Regions from separate parts of the Vreelandella sp. L-15 genome, predicted to be linked through region 1. Evidence: predicted binding sites of a transcription regulator. Region 1 holds the regulator's gene; each other region holds the start of a gene.

Region 1 (5,613 bases):
TACAGAGCTGAGCGAAGAGGTGCTGGAAGCATTGCCAGATGAGTTGAGCGCGCTCGAGGCTACTAACGACGCGCCGCTTAACTGGCTGCGTGAGCAGTTAATGGCACGGCTTAACGTGCTGCAGCACGAAGAGAGCTTCTTTGATCAAACGGGCATCGTCGCATTGGTTGGCCCCACTGGGGTGGGTAAAACGACCACTACTGCGAAGCTTGCGGCACGCTTTGTGATGCGCCACGGCACTCGCCCAGTGGCGCTAGTGACCACCGATAGCTTCCGTATCGGCGCTCATGAGCAGCTGCGCATTTATGCACGGCTCTTGGATACGCCCATGTATGCCCTAGACGCTGAACAGCCGATTGATGAATTGGTTGGTCGGCTACAAGGTAAGCAGTGGGTGATTATTGATACCGTGGGGATGAGCCAGCGGGATCAGCGGGTGATTGAACAGATCGCCCATTTACAGGGTGGGAAGTCCACCGTGCGTCTGGTGCTGTTGCTCAACGCCGCCAGTCAGCCGGAAACGCTAGAAGAAGTCGTATTGCGCTACCGCCAAGCGGCGAGAGCTGCAGGTGCCGAGTTAGACGACTGTATCATCACGAAGCAAGACGAAGCTGGGCGGCTTGCGCCGGTATTAGACATCGTCATGCGCCACGGTATGAGGGTGCTGTTTGGCTCCTATGGCCAGCAGGTGCCAGAAGATATGGTGGTCGCGACACCACCCGCACTGATTGATCAAGCACTGTCGGCCAACGTTTCGAGTAGCGCGCGTGCTGAAACAGCCCCACTCAGCTTGCCACGCTGGTCGCGGGATGTGTTAGGGCAGGGGCGCAGGCTCTCCTCGGTGTTAACCCGCTTGCGTCAGCGTGTCGTCGATTTTCACCGCTTGGAAGCCGCCTGGGACATCGCAGCGTTGCCGGGGGTGATACAAGACCAGCGCCTAGATGAGCTGTTAGCCGGAGCCTCCACCACTCGTGACGCGTTAGGGGTGGTTTGGTCGCCCCGCCGCAACGAGCGAGGTTGTGACTGGTCGATGCCAGATGTTGCCTTGAATGAGCAAGGTGCTTGGCTGGCACTGACTCGCCTTCAGCACCGTCAGCTAGCGGGCTGGCAGCCACGTTTGGTGCGTTGTGCAGGAGATGTTGCGGTTCATCTGCTGCCTACCCTGCCAGACGCTGAGGCGCTGGCTTGGCTAAACGCTCAGCATCTGACGTGGGTCAGCATGGTGCCCGCGAGCCAGCGGGTATACTGCCAGGGCGAGCGCTATACCCTGCGTTCCCTGTTCCAAGAAAGCACCTTAACCCATAGCGTGGGCATCCGTTTCCGCGGGCAAAGCATGCAGCTTTCCAGCGCCTATGTTGAAGCGCAGGACGTATCAGGTAACCCCGTATTGGCGTGGGTCGGTGAGGTAAGCGACCCTGAAAGCACTAAGCGAATCGTGCGCCGCTACTGGCTAACGCCTGCACGTTTGGGCAGCGATGTGTTAACGCTTTTAATCACTCAACTGCAGAGTGACGGACTGGCATCGCTCACCAAGCGTGCTTGGCAGCAGCTTAAAGAGGCCGATGGGGGTGATGTCAGCAGCGAGCTGCGCCTGCTGATGGCCAGCGGCGCGGCTGCAGTAGCTGGCCATCTAGATATCGTTGACGATGAGGACGCTCAGGCCCTGCGAGCCGATTTGCTGCGCTTGTTAGGAACCCAGCGCAAGCGGCGTGATACGGCACTGCTTGATGCATTAGTACACGTTCTGATGGCGCGCGATGCCATTCGTCAGCTAGGTAGCGTCAGTCGTGAGGGCGTGGTATGAGTGGCCAGGATCAGGCGGCTGGCCTGCGCAAATGGGCCGATTTACAGCGCCAGCAGCGCGGTGCTGATGAAGTCGGCCATAACGTGGAAAGTGACGAGACAGTGCCTGCCGCACCCGTTAACGAAGAGGAAGCCGCCGCGTATACCCAGGAGGCCATGGCACCGACGGTAGCTGCTGCTGCCGAGCCTGCCACCGTGGCGCCTCCAAGACCGAAAAAAACGTTAGTGGTAGTAGGCTTACCTCATGCTGGCGCAGCGCAGGTGGACAAAGTGCGAGGTCGGCTGGGGCAATGGTCGGCCCTTGGGAGGCAATGGGCAGGAGACCCACAGGATTGGGATGTTCATATTGTCATGCCTGACAGCGCCTCGCTGACTGACTTAGCCGAGCGTTACTCACGCTGGGCGTTGTGGATCAACAGTGATGCTGACGCCTTTGCCACCATGTACCGAGTGTTGCGCCAATTACGCGAGCATGGTGGTCCGCAGCGTCTTCTAGCCCTTCATGAACCCCACCTGCCGCGCCGGGGGTTGCTGGATAATTTGGGCAATGCTTCCGCTCGTTATTTAGATATTGAGCTTCTGCTGCTGGCGCGCTAGCGGCGGGCCAGGGTGCATGTGTCGCTCAAGGGGAGAGTTATGCAGAGTTTGGCGAGTTGGGTAAGTAACGCTAAGCAGATGGCTATTGAGGCGTTGATAAAACCTGCAAAGTTGTTAACAGTAAGAAAAATGGGCTGTTTAGGGCTAGTAGCAGGGTTATGGCTTTTCGCGTTGAATACGCAGGCCGCAACCGGCAGTTGGAGCAGCCAAGTGCCTAGTGTGATGGTAGCAATGAGCGACCGTACCAGCAGCAGCCAGGCGATAACCCCGCCAGCGGGCGTCCCACTGCGTAATGCTGTGCTGTCGCGAATTCAATGGCGCTTTGAATCACCGCCGGGAACGCCTGTGAACGCTTGGCTATGTCATCCTGAACGCTGTGTTGCACTATCAGGCATGCGCGGTAGCACGACCGCTCTATCGGGAATGTTGGCGAGCGCACCGCTGTACTTTCGGTTTACGCTGCAGCCAGGGCAACGCCCTGTGCGAGTACAGGGGTTACAAGTGATCGTGAACTATCAGTAAAGGTTGTTAAGCCGCGAGGCACGAGGATGTATACAGCACAAGGCAGGATCAAACAGAGTGAGCTGTTAACTCAATACATGCCACTGGTGAGACGTCAGGCCTTAACGCTGCAGGTAAGGTTGCCCGCGAGTATTGAGCTGGATGATCTGATCCAGGCGGGTATGGTGGGCTTGTTAGAGGCATTAGGGCGCTTTGATGCTGCCCAAGGAGCAACATTTGCTACCTTTGCAAGCCAGCGCATCCGTGGCGCGATGATGGACGAGCTGCGCACTCGTGACTGGCTGCCCCGCAGCGTACGCCGCTCGGCACGGGCGGTAGATGATGCTGTGCGTCGTTTAGAGCAGCAGCTGGGGCGCCCCCCGGAAGAGGGGGAGATTGCCCGTGAACTGGAGATGCCGCTAAGTGATTACCAGCAACTGCTCAACGATACCAATAGCGGGAAATTATTGCCGTTCGAAGAGCTCATTGCGGATGGCGGCGAGCCTGCGGGGGACGACACTCACCGACAGCCGTTTGAACAATTATTGGATGAACAGCAGCGGCAAACGCTGATCGACGCCATTGAAGCACTGCCCGAGCGCGAGAAGCTGCTAATGGCGCTGTATTACCAAGAAGAGATGAATCTAAAAGAAGTGGGCGCTGTGCTCGGTGTCACCGAATCACGGGTTTCACAGCTTCACAGCCAGGCGGTGAGTCGGCTGCGTGCTCGCCTACATGAGACTAATTAATCCTCTCACTCACTAACCATAACCGGCGAGGAGCCGTTGATGAATCCATCTACGCTGATCGGTATATTTGCCAGCATGCTGTTGTTGGTAAGCGTTTTATTTTTTACCGCAGAGTCTCCCGAGAGCTTTATTAACTTACCGGGGCTTGCCATTGTGGTCACTGGCACGCTGGCGGCCACGTTTATCAGCTATCCGCTGAAAGAAGTGCTGCGTGTGGTGCGTCTGGTTGGTTTAGTTTTCCGCCGTGAAAACACCTATGTGCGAGATGACATCAATGAGTTGGTTTCCATGTCGCGCCTTTGGTTTAAGGGGGATGTTAGAGCGGTTGAGAAAGAACTGGAACATACCCGTAATCCGTTTTTGCGCACCGGTATTCAACTGGTCATTGCGAATACAAAAGAGGATGAAATCTTCGACATGCTGCGCTGGCGTATTGCGCGGCTGAAAGCCCGCGAGCATGCTGAAGCCCAAATTTTCCGCACCATGGCCACCTATGCACCGGCCTTTGGCATGATTGGTACTTTGGTAGGCTTGGTCAACATGCTCGAAGTGATGGATGCGGGTGACCTGGAAGTAATTGGGCCCCGGATGGCAGTGGCGCTGTTGACTACTTTCTATGGCATCCTGTTGGCCAATTTGGTGTTTAAACCGATTGCCGTGAAGCTAGAGCGGCGTACGGAAGAGCGCCTTATCACTATGAACATGGTGCTGGAAGGCATTTCGCTAATTACCAAGCGCCGTCTGCCATCGTTTATTGAAGAGACGCTTAACTCCTTCGTAGCGAATTACCACGACGAAATTCGTGACTCGAACGTTAAGCCTCGGCCCGATATGGGTTCCGCATTAAAAGGGTAGCGCCATGCTCGACCGCGACTCACGGCATGCTTTGGAGCTTCCCGCCGAAGTGGGGGAGAGTGACGAGAGCTGGCTGACCAGTTACCTGGATGTATTGACGCTGCTGATTACCCTGTTTGTACTGCTGTTGGCGCTTACGCCATCCGGCGGTGGCGAAGGGAGTGAAAGCAGTATCATGGATCCCTCGAATGCCGTTACGTCACTGCCATTGGCTAGCCTAGCCACAGGAATACTTCCCCGCCACGATGGCTTACATCCCCAAATGGCAGGGCTTGATATCCCTGGAGTGAGTGTCTCCCAGGGGCAAGAGGGCGTTACGCTACGTATTGACGATAGCCTTTTATTTCCCAGTGGCAATGATGTGCTAACGCCCCAGGGGCAAGTTGTGTTAGAACGGCTCTCTCCGGTGCTACAGGCTTTTGATGGTCAAATTTCCGTTGAGGGCCACACCGATAATGTGCCGATCGCGACCGCTCGGTTTCCGTCTAACTGGGAACTCTCAGTGGGACGAGCTATCGCAGTGGTACGCCAGTTAGAGCGGCAAGGTATTGCCATTTCACGTATGCGGGCCGTCGGCTATGCCGACACCCAACCCATGGAAAGTAATGCTACTGCGGAAGGGCGAGCTGCCAACCGACGCGTTGAGCTGTTGCTGAAGCAACAGGTCAAGGGGTAAAGAGATATCTCGAGGCTATCTTCGTGTCGAAGCATCATTCGCTACTGACAGCTGTAAAACGCTGATGGCCCGGGCCGATGCCGCTATGTATCAAGCCAAGCACAGCGGCCGTAATCGAGTAGAGGTTGCGGAAGAGCGTGCGCTTAACCCGGAGGAGCAGGTGCCTCTGTGATAGAGGCGCCGCTACACAGCGACTGCATGCGTTGAATGGCATCGCCAGCACCTTCCAAACTAAAGGTCATGTACCACGGTTCCTGCTCACCCTGGTCAAATCCTAAAAACAGCTGCTCGCCCGACTGCATCTCAGCGATCAGCGTCTCCATATCGCTCAAATAAAAATGGGCATAAAAGCCGTCATCGCCCCGCTCGGTAATAAACTCCGCCATGGTATCGACAATCGGGTTGTCACCAATCCGCAGCCGAGTGGGTACC
Region 2 (5,613 bases), on a different contig from region 1:
ATGAGCTACGCGATTGCCGTTGTCGGTGCGGGACACGATGCCCCCAGCCCCTGCATGCGCGCTTTCTGGGGCATTGCGATGGCCCTGATGGCGGCCGTGCTGCTGTATATGGGTGCAGGTCAAATTGGCGCGCTGCAGCAGTTTATCGTGATTACCGCGATCCCGGTGTCGCTGATTCTGCTGCCCTCGCTGTGGAACGGCCCGCAGGCGGCTTACGCCATGGCGCGTGAACAGGGCATCATCGAGTGACGATGATCGGCCAATTCTAACTACAGCCCTTCCAACAGCCGCAGAATCATCTGCGGCTGTTGGTTCACCTGGGTCAGCATCGCGATACCCACCTGCTGAAGCAGTTGGGCGCGAATAAGATTGGAGACTTCTTGCGCGTAGTCGGCGTCTTGAATACGCGACTGGGCAGCGGAGGTGTTAATGATGCTGGTGTTAAGCCCGTCAATGACGCTCTCGAAGCGGTTCTGCACCGCGCCTAAATAGCTGCGCTGGCGGTCGACCTGCTTAATGGCTTCATCGACGACATCCATTGGTTTGGGCGTGGCCGAGACATCATCTAATACGCTGAAATTATCCAACCCCAGCGCCTGACGCCCCATCGCCGAAAAGCTCACGCCAATCACATCCCCAGCGTTGGCCCCTACTTGAATATTAAGCGCTTTATCGCTCTCGATCAGCCTAATACCGTTAAAGTTGCTCTGCTCGGCGACGCGATCAATCTCTTCCAACCGTTGGTCGATCTCTAACTGAATAGACGCCCGATCTTCTGAGGAATTGGTGCCGTTGAGCGCCTGAACGCTGAGTTCGCGGATGCGCTGAAGGCTGTCGTTGATCAGGTCCAACGAACCTTCTGCGGTTTGCACCATAGAGATACCGTCGTTGGTATTGCGGATCGCCTGGTTCATACCGCGAATTTGTGCGCCCATGCGATTAGCAATCGCCTGGCCTGCCGGATCATCCTTGGCGCTATTAATACGCAGCCCAGACGACAGACGCTCCATGGAGGTCTGCATTGCTTGCTGGCTACTGCGTAGATTATTCATCACCAGTAGCGACATGATATTAGTCGCAAGGCTGATCACGGGCTTGACCTCGGAAGTGAACGCAAACAGTGCGGAAGTAGCGTGAATATCGGCCTATCTTTAGAAAACGTGAGCCCTGCCCCGTAAAACTTTCCCAGTCGCTACTATTTTTTTCAGTTCGGTTTTTTCAGTTCGGCCTCTTCAGTACGGCTAGCACTTCGTCCACCGGCCCCCGAACATAGTCGTGATGAAAGTAGCCATCGTCGACCACTTCGCCATCCCAGACCACAATGTCTAAGTCCATGGTCCGGGGGCCAGATTTGATCGGCCCGCGAACACGGCCTAAGCGATGCTCAACCTCTTTTAGGTAGGCTTTAAAGTCGCCCAGCTCAAGCGTAGTGCGCACCACCAGGGCGGCATTTAAGAAGTCTGGCTGCTGCTGAAAGCCTACCGGGGCAGTGCGCACCGCTTCGGAGCGGGCCAGCAGTTCGCACTCACTGCTCAAAATCTCAAGGGCTTTGGCAAAGTGATACTCTGGCTCAATATTGGTTCCTAGCGAGATAACGCACTCGTGTTGAGCCGACACGGGCGAGGGAGTTGACGTTACGGGTGACGACCTTAATGACATAACTATATCCCAATATAAGAGGCTGGATGACTAACGGCTGGTGAGCCTATGACCTAGCCCACACCGTTTTAGCGTATAGGCATCAATCGGCGCCCCAACAGAGTAGACGGTTAATCATCCCGTTCAATCTCTGTACAAGTTATTGACAAACGCTACGCTCACGCAGAGAGTCTTTTTGATTACCATGACAACGTTAGTTAACAAACACTACCTGCTGCGAGGGATAAAGCAATGGAGACACCTGCTGCACTTGTAACCGGCGGCGCCACGCGCCTGGGCCGCTATTTTGCTGAAGCGCTAGCCGATAAGGGCTTTGATATCGCGTTACACGTGAATAGCTCCCGGGGGGAAGCAGAGGAAGTGGCAGACGCAATTCGCGGCAAGGGTCGTGAGTGCGAGATTCTGCCCTGCAACTTTTTAGAGGATTCGCTAGAAGGATTAATCACCCAAGCTAAAACGCGTTTTCCTGGGTTGAACGTGCTGCTCAATAGCGCCTCAGCTTATGAACCAGCGCCGATTGCCCGTACCGATATGGCCATGCTGGAGACCCAGTTTCGGGTCAATATGTTTACCCCGCTGCTACTCACACGCCATTTTGCCGAGGCGGTAGAGCACGGTCAGGTGATCAACATCATCGACAACAAAGTGGCCTATCACCAATATCCGTATGCGGCGTACCTGCTCTCCAAGAAAAGCCTAGCTGAGATGACCCGTATGGCAGCGCTGGAGTTTGCTCCGCGCCTACGGATTAACGGTATCGCCCCCGGGGTAGTGCTGCCTGCCTCCCAGCGTACCAGCGACTATATCCAATGGCGCATCGAAGGCATTCCGGTCAATCACCAAGGCAACCCAGCACACCTTGTACAAGCCTTGCACTATTTGCTGGATAATGCCTTTGTGGCCGGGCAAGTGCTATTTGTAGACGGCGGCGAATCGATCAACCTAGAGGGTCGCCACTCCGAAAACTACCCTGGCGAGCGGCGCGACTGACCCAACGCAATGAGGCCGCCCGAAGGCGGCCTCATTGGCTTACCTAAGCGTACGCTTAGGTTTCATCCACATCATCATGGTCCGGCTTATGGTGATCCGGTTCATGCTCAAGCGAGGCTTCGCTACGCTCTGCAAGCGGTGCCGTCTCGGTGCGCTTTCTTTCCGCTTTCGCATCCAGAATGCGCACGTTGGCGGGCGGAGTCTTGCCGCCTTTGGTTTCGCCAAAGTAGAGCGTGGTATGCGGGAACGGAATCTCGATACCCGCCGCATCAAAGCGCAGTTTCACTAGGCGGTTGTAGGCACGGCCTACAGCCCACTGATCGCCTGGCGTGGTCTTGATCACGACACGGATATTAACCGAGCTGTCGGCCAGCGCGGTGACACCCGCCACGGTCATATCTGCCAATAGTTTATGACCATGCTCTTCGCTGGCTTTAAGATCTTCGAAGGCCAGCTGTAGCTGCTCGATCGCCTCGTCGATACTTTCGTTGTAACCAATACCGTACTCGCCCACATGGTTGCCGTACTCACGCATGTAGTTGGAGACGGTATCCACACTGGAGAACGGCACGATATGGTAGGTACCGGACAGGTCACGAATGCCCACCGAGCGGATACTCAAACGCTCGGCCGTGCCGGTCACGCCGCCCACGGTCACCACGTCGCCGGTGTTCATGGCGTTCTCTACCTGAATGAACACCCCGGTGATCACATCCTGCACCAGCTTCTGGGCACCAAAACCAATCGCCAGACCCAGCACACCGGCACCAGCAATTAGCGGCCCAATATTGATGCCGATTTCCGAGAGCACGATCATGCCGGTGATGGTCACCATGGCAATGGCCAGCGCATTACGGAACAGACTCAGCAGCGTTTTGGCACGGGCAGAGGGTTCGCCGTGACCGGTTTCCGGATTGAGCTTGTGCTCGATCAGGCTTGCCAAGCCCAGCCATATGCCCAGCGACACAATCAGGATCACTGCTACGCTGATCAGGTTACCCACCAGATTGGCACCGCGCTCGGAGGCGTACCAGCCGGCCAGGTCAAAGGCGCCCCAAGCATCCAGCACCACCATGATCACCGCAACGACGATCACCGTGCGCAGCACGCGCAGCGCGTTGGGTACGTAGCTGTTCAACCGGACTTCCAGCAGCGGCAGCTTACGGCGCAGGTCATCGGAGAGTTGAATACGACGACCAATGGTCTGTGTCAGGAACGCAGACAGCAGCAGGCCCACGACCACGGCGCCGAGCGTCTTCAACGTCGCAAAGAGGACAAAGGGCAGCGCATCACCCGGACGGGTAAGCGTCAGTACAAACACCATTAAGAAATAGATCAGCGCGAACAGGTGCCACGTGCGGGCAAACAGCTGCAGCGATACACGGCTCGCCGTCAGCGTCGAGCGCGCGCTCATTTGATTTAGATTATCGCGCAGCCGCACGCGGTTTTTGAGCACCACGCCCACCGCATAAATAAACGCCAGCAGCATAATCAGCGTGCCGACCGCTTGTCCCAGGGTGGCGGCCACATAGAAGTTGACCAGCGGTACGACGACCATCAGGCCGTATCCCACCATGCCAATCAGGCGCGCCAGCCAGCGGTTCCAATACGAGGCTTCTTGAGCTGAAATCGGTAATAAGCGAAGACCCTCGTAACGCGAGGAGAACAGCATTCGCACACCGGCTTTGAGCAGCTCGATGATCAAGAAGGCATTTAAAAACAGCGACGCGCGGGTAGAGAGTTCACCGGTCTCCCCCACGGCAAAGGTGGCCACCAAGTTACCGCCAACGTACGCCAGGGCGATCAAAAGAATATCGACGACCGCGGCGATCGCGACACACAGCACTAAACGTAGCACCGGCGTCAGTCCCGTGCCCTGCTGTGACCAGCCGCTGATTTTGGTGAACAATGATTTTGCCAACCGGCGGAACACCATAAAAATGGCGAAGGTCGCCACGATCACGATGCCCAGATTGATGGCTGCGTTCATGAAGGCCGCCATATCGAAGCTGCTGCCCGCGCCTTGGCCGGTGAATATATTGCCGACGATCGCCACAGCCTGCTCGATCTGACCGCCCACATCACCTACTACACGGCTGGTTAACTCTGCCAACTGGCGGGGTAGTGAGACGTCCTCGGGCGCTACGTTGCCCCCCGCGGCAGCGGCTTCCGGCGACAGCTCGGCCGCAACGCCAGCAGGCAACTCAGACGCTTGATTACGCAGCAGTTCAATGAGCTCCTGGCGGGCCTGCTCGTCTTCCAGCAGATCCGCCAGCGCCGCATAAGAGGGCTGCTCTTCAGCGACGGACGCATCGCTCTCGGCGCTTAACGTGGTTTGCGCCATGGCTGGCCCGGCCAGCATGGCGAACAGCGCCAGCATCCAGACGCTGAGCCAGGGGAGTAAACGTAGTGACGTCACACCATAACCTCCTTTTGGGTGAGTATTTGCCATCCTGCCCTCGTTAAAATTCAACCTAAGAATGTTAAACACAGGATAGTGCATCCAATGGAAATGCAAGCTTTGTATAACGCTCGATCCAAAGTAACTAGCGTAACATGACTCAATGTAAGAGACGTTAACGCGCCTGCTTTTGGAGCACCAATGAAACCGAGTGAAGGTAATTGCCGTTTATTGGCAGTAAGGCGCCAACCATTGATGGGCCAGCGCAATCAGCAGCCCATAGCGGGCACCTTTTGCTAGCACAATCCAGAGCAGCGCCCGCCACCAGGCAAGGCGCATCACCCCAGCCAGCACGGTGAGCGGGTCGCCAATCACAGGTAACCAGGAGAGTAATAGGCTCGCCTCGCCAAAGCGGTGATACCAGCGCTCGGCACGGGCAAGTCCTTGGGGAGATGCAGGAAACCAGCGGCGATGTTGAAATTGGCGAGCGTAGCGACCAAGAGCCACGTTGATCAAACTGCCCAGCGTGTTGCCAGCCGTCGCCACAACCCACAGCACCAGTG
Region 3 (5,613 bases), on a different contig from region 1:
GTAGCGAAACTCCGCGCCGAAACCAAGCACTGAATTCACTACAAGTCCTATCCTGACAAACCCCTTGGGGCACTCATAAGGCTGCCCTCACAGAGTCTCAGTCAAAAGTAGAAGCCAGGCAAAGTGAGAGTCAGTCTAAAGTGGGAGGCCGCTTCAGCGGGCGAAGGATTTCGGCACATTTCTTAATACGCGCACATGATGGCAGGGCACAACAACGAAGCAACCTTAAGCCTTTCCAGCTAATCCCCATCTCGGTACATGGCCGCCAAACTCTCTTCTGTGATGGGTTTACGCTTAGCATCCAAAATTTTGCCACCCAGTGCCGCCACCTCATGGGTGAAGGTAATTAAATCCTCCGGGTTGCGCGACACCTTTCGCGTGTTCAAAAAGCGGATCAAGATCGACACCCCCTGCACCGGCGTATGCTCCCCCTCTTTATGCTCTTTATGTAGCGGCGGCAGCTTACCCGGCGAGGTAGCGCTAGCCAGCATAATCGGGTAGCCCTGCGGCCCCGGCGGAAGATGGAAGGCGCCTAGCTCCGCCTCATAAAAGGCATTTTTCTCGGTGAGCATTTCCCCCAGCGCTTGGTTAACGGCTTGGCTGGGCGCATCAAACATCACAAACAAACACTGCTGGGTCGGCTTTTTGCTCTGCTTGCTGGTTGTTTTAGGCTGGCTTTGATAGCTGGGGGTATCCGCCTGCTCTGCTGAGGGAGTAGGGGCCTGCTGAGAGGAAAGCTCAGCCTTACGTGGTGCAATCACCACCTTGTAAAAAAGCACAGCGCTTATTAGCCCTAACACAACAGCGATGCCGCCTAGTAGCAAAGGTAGGTAGGTTGTTGACATGGTGCGTCCTCTACTGCATTCGTATGAACGTACAATACCCCTCTACGATTAAAAATGCAGCGCCTTGACCAGCTATGTAGCGCTATGTTGGTCAGCGTTCACTAAAATTTACATAATTTTTTACTATTCGCCCTAAAGGTTCTCCTCCTTATGCCGTTAATCAATACAACGGCACACAACGTGGCCGAAAAGCGGGCCTTCTAGGCCAGTGTTCCAGCAAGGAGAATCACCATGTCAGTGATCAATACCAACATCACATCGATGATCGGGCAGCAGAACCTGCGTGAATCACAAAGCGCACTGCAAACTTCTATGGAGCGTCTGAGCTCTGGCCTGCGCATCAACAGCGCCAAAGATGACGCTGCTGGGCAAGCCATTGCCAACCGTATGAGCGCCCAGATTAGCGGTCTTGCTCAAGCGCAGCGTAACTCCAACGACGGTATCTCTATCGCGCAAACTACTGAAGGTGGCTTGAACCAAATCAACGATAACCTTCAACGTATTCGTGAGCTGACGGTTCAGGCGCAAAATGGCACCAACAGTGAAGATGACCTGAAATCTATTCAAGATGAAGTTAACCAGCGCCTTGCTGAAATAAACCGTATTTCAGAAGAAACCGACTTCAACGGTACGCGCGTATTATCTGAATCAACTGAGCCGCTTCAGATTCAAGTAGGTTCAGAAGATGGTCAAACCATCACAGTTAACCTAGAGACTACTAACAGCAGTACGCTAGGTGTGGCTTCCTTTGATGTCCGCAATATGCTGTCCAGCACTAACTTCTCAGACGTTACCGATATTGAATTGGAAGGCGCTGTCGAGGATAAGGTTTCTTTATCCGCCGTTAATACGTTTACTCCAGGTACAGGTGCAGCTGCATCTAAGATCACTGCGGATGGTGTCTTCCAGGTAGAGGCTGCTGCGGCAACTGCAGGTGGATCAGTAGGTACAGATTTCGCTGTTCGTGGTAGTGACGGTAGTTTCTACGCACTACAACAAAATAGCACGACAGGCGAATACTTTTTTGACTCTGGTGCTGGGGCGATTGACGAAGCTGATATCGTCAATGCTGACGCCCCGAATGGTGTAACAACTATCACTGAGCAAGTTGCTGTTGGTGACATCGTTGTTGATGGTAGCACTGCAGGTGTTCAATCAACTCTCGTTGGTCTTGATGTAGTTCCTAACGGAGGAACTGCAGGTGACACCATTACAGATTTCTTTGGTGCTAACACGGCTGCAGTACAGGGTAACCTGTTTGCCCGTGAAGACGTTGAAAATGGATATGCATTACGCGGTGCAGATGGTAATTACTACGCTGTGGACGTCAACCGCGACACCACTACCGGTGAAGTAAGTATCCAGCTTGCTGGCAACCCTACTACAGGTAACATTCAAGACTCTAGTGCATTACAGCAGGTAGCGCTTTCAAACATTACTAGTCCTGGTGCAGCGGGTACCGGAGTCAGTGAAATCGATGTGTCTATTGATGCTCCCTCAGCCGGTGATAATCTCTACAACATCGAAGCAACCGGTGGTGATGGTGCCAATGCAGTAGAAATTTACAGCCTGTCTGATTCTTACTCAGGCAGCGCTGACTACGCAGTATTTGCAGACGATGGCAAATACTATGCTGGTACGTTGGATGATGATACCGGTGAGGTAACTTGGGACTCAAGCGGCACTGCGCTGGCAACTGCTAATGTAGACGTAGACAGTGGTGCGCAAACGCAAGCAGTCCTCTCCTCAGTAGATACCGTTGCTGTAGCTGATGCAGACTTGCCAGAAGGTATGAATCTTGTGTCTGACAGCGAAGGTAACTATTTCCTTCAAGGCAAGGATGAATTTGGCAACGATGCAACCTATGAAGCTAAAGTCGATATTGATCAAGATGCCGGTACTATTACTAGCATTTCTATTGCCCAAGACGCTGAAGGCAACAATATCCAACGTACCGTTGATGCGTTAAGCACTTTGGATAATGCGCTTAGCAAAATCGACTCTTTCCGTTCAGACCTTGGTGCTGTGCAAAACCGTTTCGAAGACGCTATTACTAACTTGAGCACCAACGAAACGAACCTTTCTGCAGCGCGTTCACGCATCGAAGATGCAGACTATGCAACGGAAGTTGCTGAGATGACGCGTGCACAGATCCTGCAGCAGGCGGGTACTTCTGTACTTGCTCAGGCCAATCAGCTACCGCAGAGCGTTCTTTCTCTGCTGGGCTAATTTAAAGCCTGATGATAGAGCTTTGGCTTTATTATCTGTTGTTAATGAACCGGTTCCTTCGGAGCCGGTTTTTTATTAATAATTATCATGGATAAGTGGCAAAATATCTGGATATTCAAGTAGGCTAGACGCATAAACTGCCTAAACGATCCTTATCAGCAGAGTTACTAATGGCTAAATCTCGTCGACTCAAAATACATACCTCTACACTTGGCACTAAACAAGCTCCTCATGCCGAGCGAGTACTGACAGTAGCACAGGCCAAACGATTAACTAGCAAGACGCCAAACAAGACAGAGGTCTGGGTGCAGCTAGGGGTCGCCTATATCGCCGCTAACCGCCATTCAGAAGCCATAGAGCCGCTTCAGCGAGCGGTATCCTTGAGTGGGGAAGCCGCACATATTCACGCTTGGCTTGCCGCCGCCTACTTAGGCGCAAGTGAGTTCTTGCTGGCCAAAGAAAGTGCCAAGCACGCTCTTAATTTGGATGAGCACAGTGTACGCGCCTTGATCATTCTTGCGATGATTGACTTTGACAATGGTTTATCTGCTGGTGCTTTGAAATGGATAGAAAAAGCTGAAAATGTCGAACCTGAGAATTCGGACGTATTGCATGCTAAGTCACGCGCCCTTTTTGGCCTGCACCGATATGAAGAAGCAGAGGCAGTACTTGAAGCTTTGACAAGGCACCACCCAGAAAACCTGAGATATTGGAATGAACTGGGAGTTGTTCAACGTGAGCTAGGCAAACTAGCGTCGTCAGCGAATAGCTTCTCTCAAGCGATCAAGTATGGAGATAATTCAACACCGTTTTCTAATCTGATTACCGGATTTCATTATGATCCTTCGAAGCAGCAAAGTGATATAGCCGCTGTTTGTCGAGAATGGCAGTCGCGTTATGGCGTAAAGAAACCACCTGCACGCCCTGTTCCTGAGAATAGGTCGCCTGACAGAAAACTGCGGATTGGGCTGCTTTCAGATGGATTTCGCCAGCACCCCGTCGGCAACATGATTATTGCGGCACTAGAAAATACGCACCCAGAGGAAATGGAGTTTTATTTTTACTCGACCAGCGCGAGCAATGATGCGATTACTAAGCGTTTTCAAGCGCTGGCAAGCCAGTGGCAAATGGTCAAGTATCAAGATGATGCTGCATTTAACCAGCAGGTGCGCGATGATAAGATCGATATCTTATTTGACTTAGCGGGCCATAATGCAGGAACGCGCTCAAAAGCTATTTCTATGCAGCCTGCGCCGTTGATTGTGAAATGGGTCGGCGGGCTGATCAACACCACCGGTGTTGAAGCAATTGATTATTTAATAAGTGACCATATTGAAACACCTGAGGGTGAAGATCAGCACTATACTGAAAAATTAATTCGGCTACCAGACGATTATATCGTTTACTCTCAACCAACGTATACACCTAATATTGGCCCGTTACCTGCACTATCTAATGATTTCATTACTTTAGGATGTTTCAACAATCCTACCAAGCTTAATGCTCAATTATTGACTGAGTGGGCAATATTGATGAATCAATTGCCAAACTCACGTTTATTCCTTAAGGGAAAACCCTATACTAGCGAAAGCTTCTGCGAGCGCATTTATGCGTTGATGGAAAGCTTGGGGGTTGAGCGGGAACGAGTATTGTTAGAAGGACCAGCGGCTCATCGTGAGCTGCTTAATAGTTATAACCGTGTTGATATTGCCCTTGACCCATGGCCTTACTCTGGTGGGTTAAGCACCTGTGAAGCGTTGCTGATGGGCGTGCCAGTAGTCACTTTGCCTGGCCCTACGTTCGCTGGGCGGCATAGCGCTTCGCACCTAATTAATGCTGATATGGCTGAATTGGTGGTAAATAACTGGGATGAGTACCGCGAAAGGGTAATTGAACTTGCTAGTGATACAGATAGTTTGAGCACTATTCGTAATAGTTTGAGGCAGGTGCTTTTACAGTCCCCAATGTGCGATGGTCGCCGTTTTGCAAAACATTTAATGCTGGCCATGCGCGCCATTTGGCAGCGTTACTGCGAAGACAAAGTGCCAGCGGCGCTTGCTTTCAATAAAAATAGCGAGCTTTGGTTTGAAGACGATCAAAAGCTGCTGGACATACAGGTGAAAGAGAAGCCTCCTGAGCCTGAGAAAGGCTTTAAATGGAAGTTTGATGGACAAATTGTAGTACTAGATAATGCCAGTAAAACGTTGAGAAACCGTGCTCTGTCGTTAATGGTTAAAACCAATGCCTTTGCGATTGTGGCATTTGACCCACAAAGCTTGATTGAAAACCGCGAAGTTTTTACAGCTAACAAAAATATTCAGTTATTCCAACATGCACTTTTAGGCGATGGTAAGTCGACAACATTATATGCATGTTTGGAGCCGACCTTGAGTAGTACTTTACCTCCTTTGCCGAATGAGCAACTGCCTCCCAGTAAACGACTTGGTGCTAGAGTTTTAACGAAGCTTCCAATAAGTACAATTGCATTAGACTCGATTCAGGGGCTAGCGAGCTTAGATTGGTTAGTCCTCGATGGTTT

The links. Region 1 encodes FliA, which starts transcription of late flagellar genes. Its sites were predicted from a motif close to CTAAAGTTNNNNNNNNNNCNGCCGATA; they were not measured.
Region 2: the regulator FliA is predicted to act here: its motif matches at 1,139-1,165, upstream of AC13CY_RS04680 (flagellin N-terminal helical domain-containing protein).
Region 3: the regulator FliA is predicted to act here: its motif matches at 978-1,004, upstream of AC13CY_RS11825 (flagellin N-terminal helical domain-containing protein).

Annotation. Positions count from the first base shown of each region.
Region 1 covers NZ_JBSXNN010000105.1:100,767-106,379, reverse strand. The annotation lists gene flhF (flagellar biosynthesis GTPase FlhF) at 1-1,804, shown strand, start outside; gene AC13CY_RS17775 (hypothetical protein) at 1,801-2,400, shown strand; gene AC13CY_RS17770 (flagellar protein FlhE) at 2,572-2,922, shown strand; gene AC13CY_RS17765 (RNA polymerase sigma factor FliA) at 2,949-3,650, shown strand; gene AC13CY_RS17760 (motility protein A) at 3,690-4,505, shown strand; gene AC13CY_RS17755 (OmpA/MotB family protein) at 4,510-5,181, shown strand; gene AC13CY_RS17750 (hypothetical protein) at 5,325-5,613, opposite strand, start outside.
Region 2 covers NZ_JBSXNN010000037.1:27,630-33,242, reverse strand. The annotation lists gene AC13CY_RS04685 (BCCT family transporter) at 1-249, shown strand, start outside; gene AC13CY_RS04680 (flagellin N-terminal helical domain-containing protein) at 270-1,091, opposite strand; gene folK (2-amino-4-hydroxy-6-hydroxymethyldihydropteridine diphosphokinase) at 1,219-1,659, opposite strand; gene AC13CY_RS04670 (SDR family oxidoreductase) at 1,891-2,649, shown strand; gene ybiO (mechanosensitive channel protein) at 2,705-5,068, opposite strand; gene AC13CY_RS04660 (YqaA family protein) at 5,279-5,613, opposite strand, start outside.
Region 3 covers NZ_JBSXNN010000079.1:79,258-84,870, forward strand. The annotation lists gene AC13CY_RS11815 (RpnC/YadD family protein) at 1-33, shown strand, start outside; gene AC13CY_RS11820 (hypothetical protein) at 240-845, opposite strand; gene AC13CY_RS11825 (flagellin N-terminal helical domain-containing protein) at 1,077-3,074, shown strand; gene AC13CY_RS11830 (TDP-N-acetylfucosamine:lipid II N-acetylfucosaminyltransferase family protein) at 3,245-5,613, shown strand, end outside.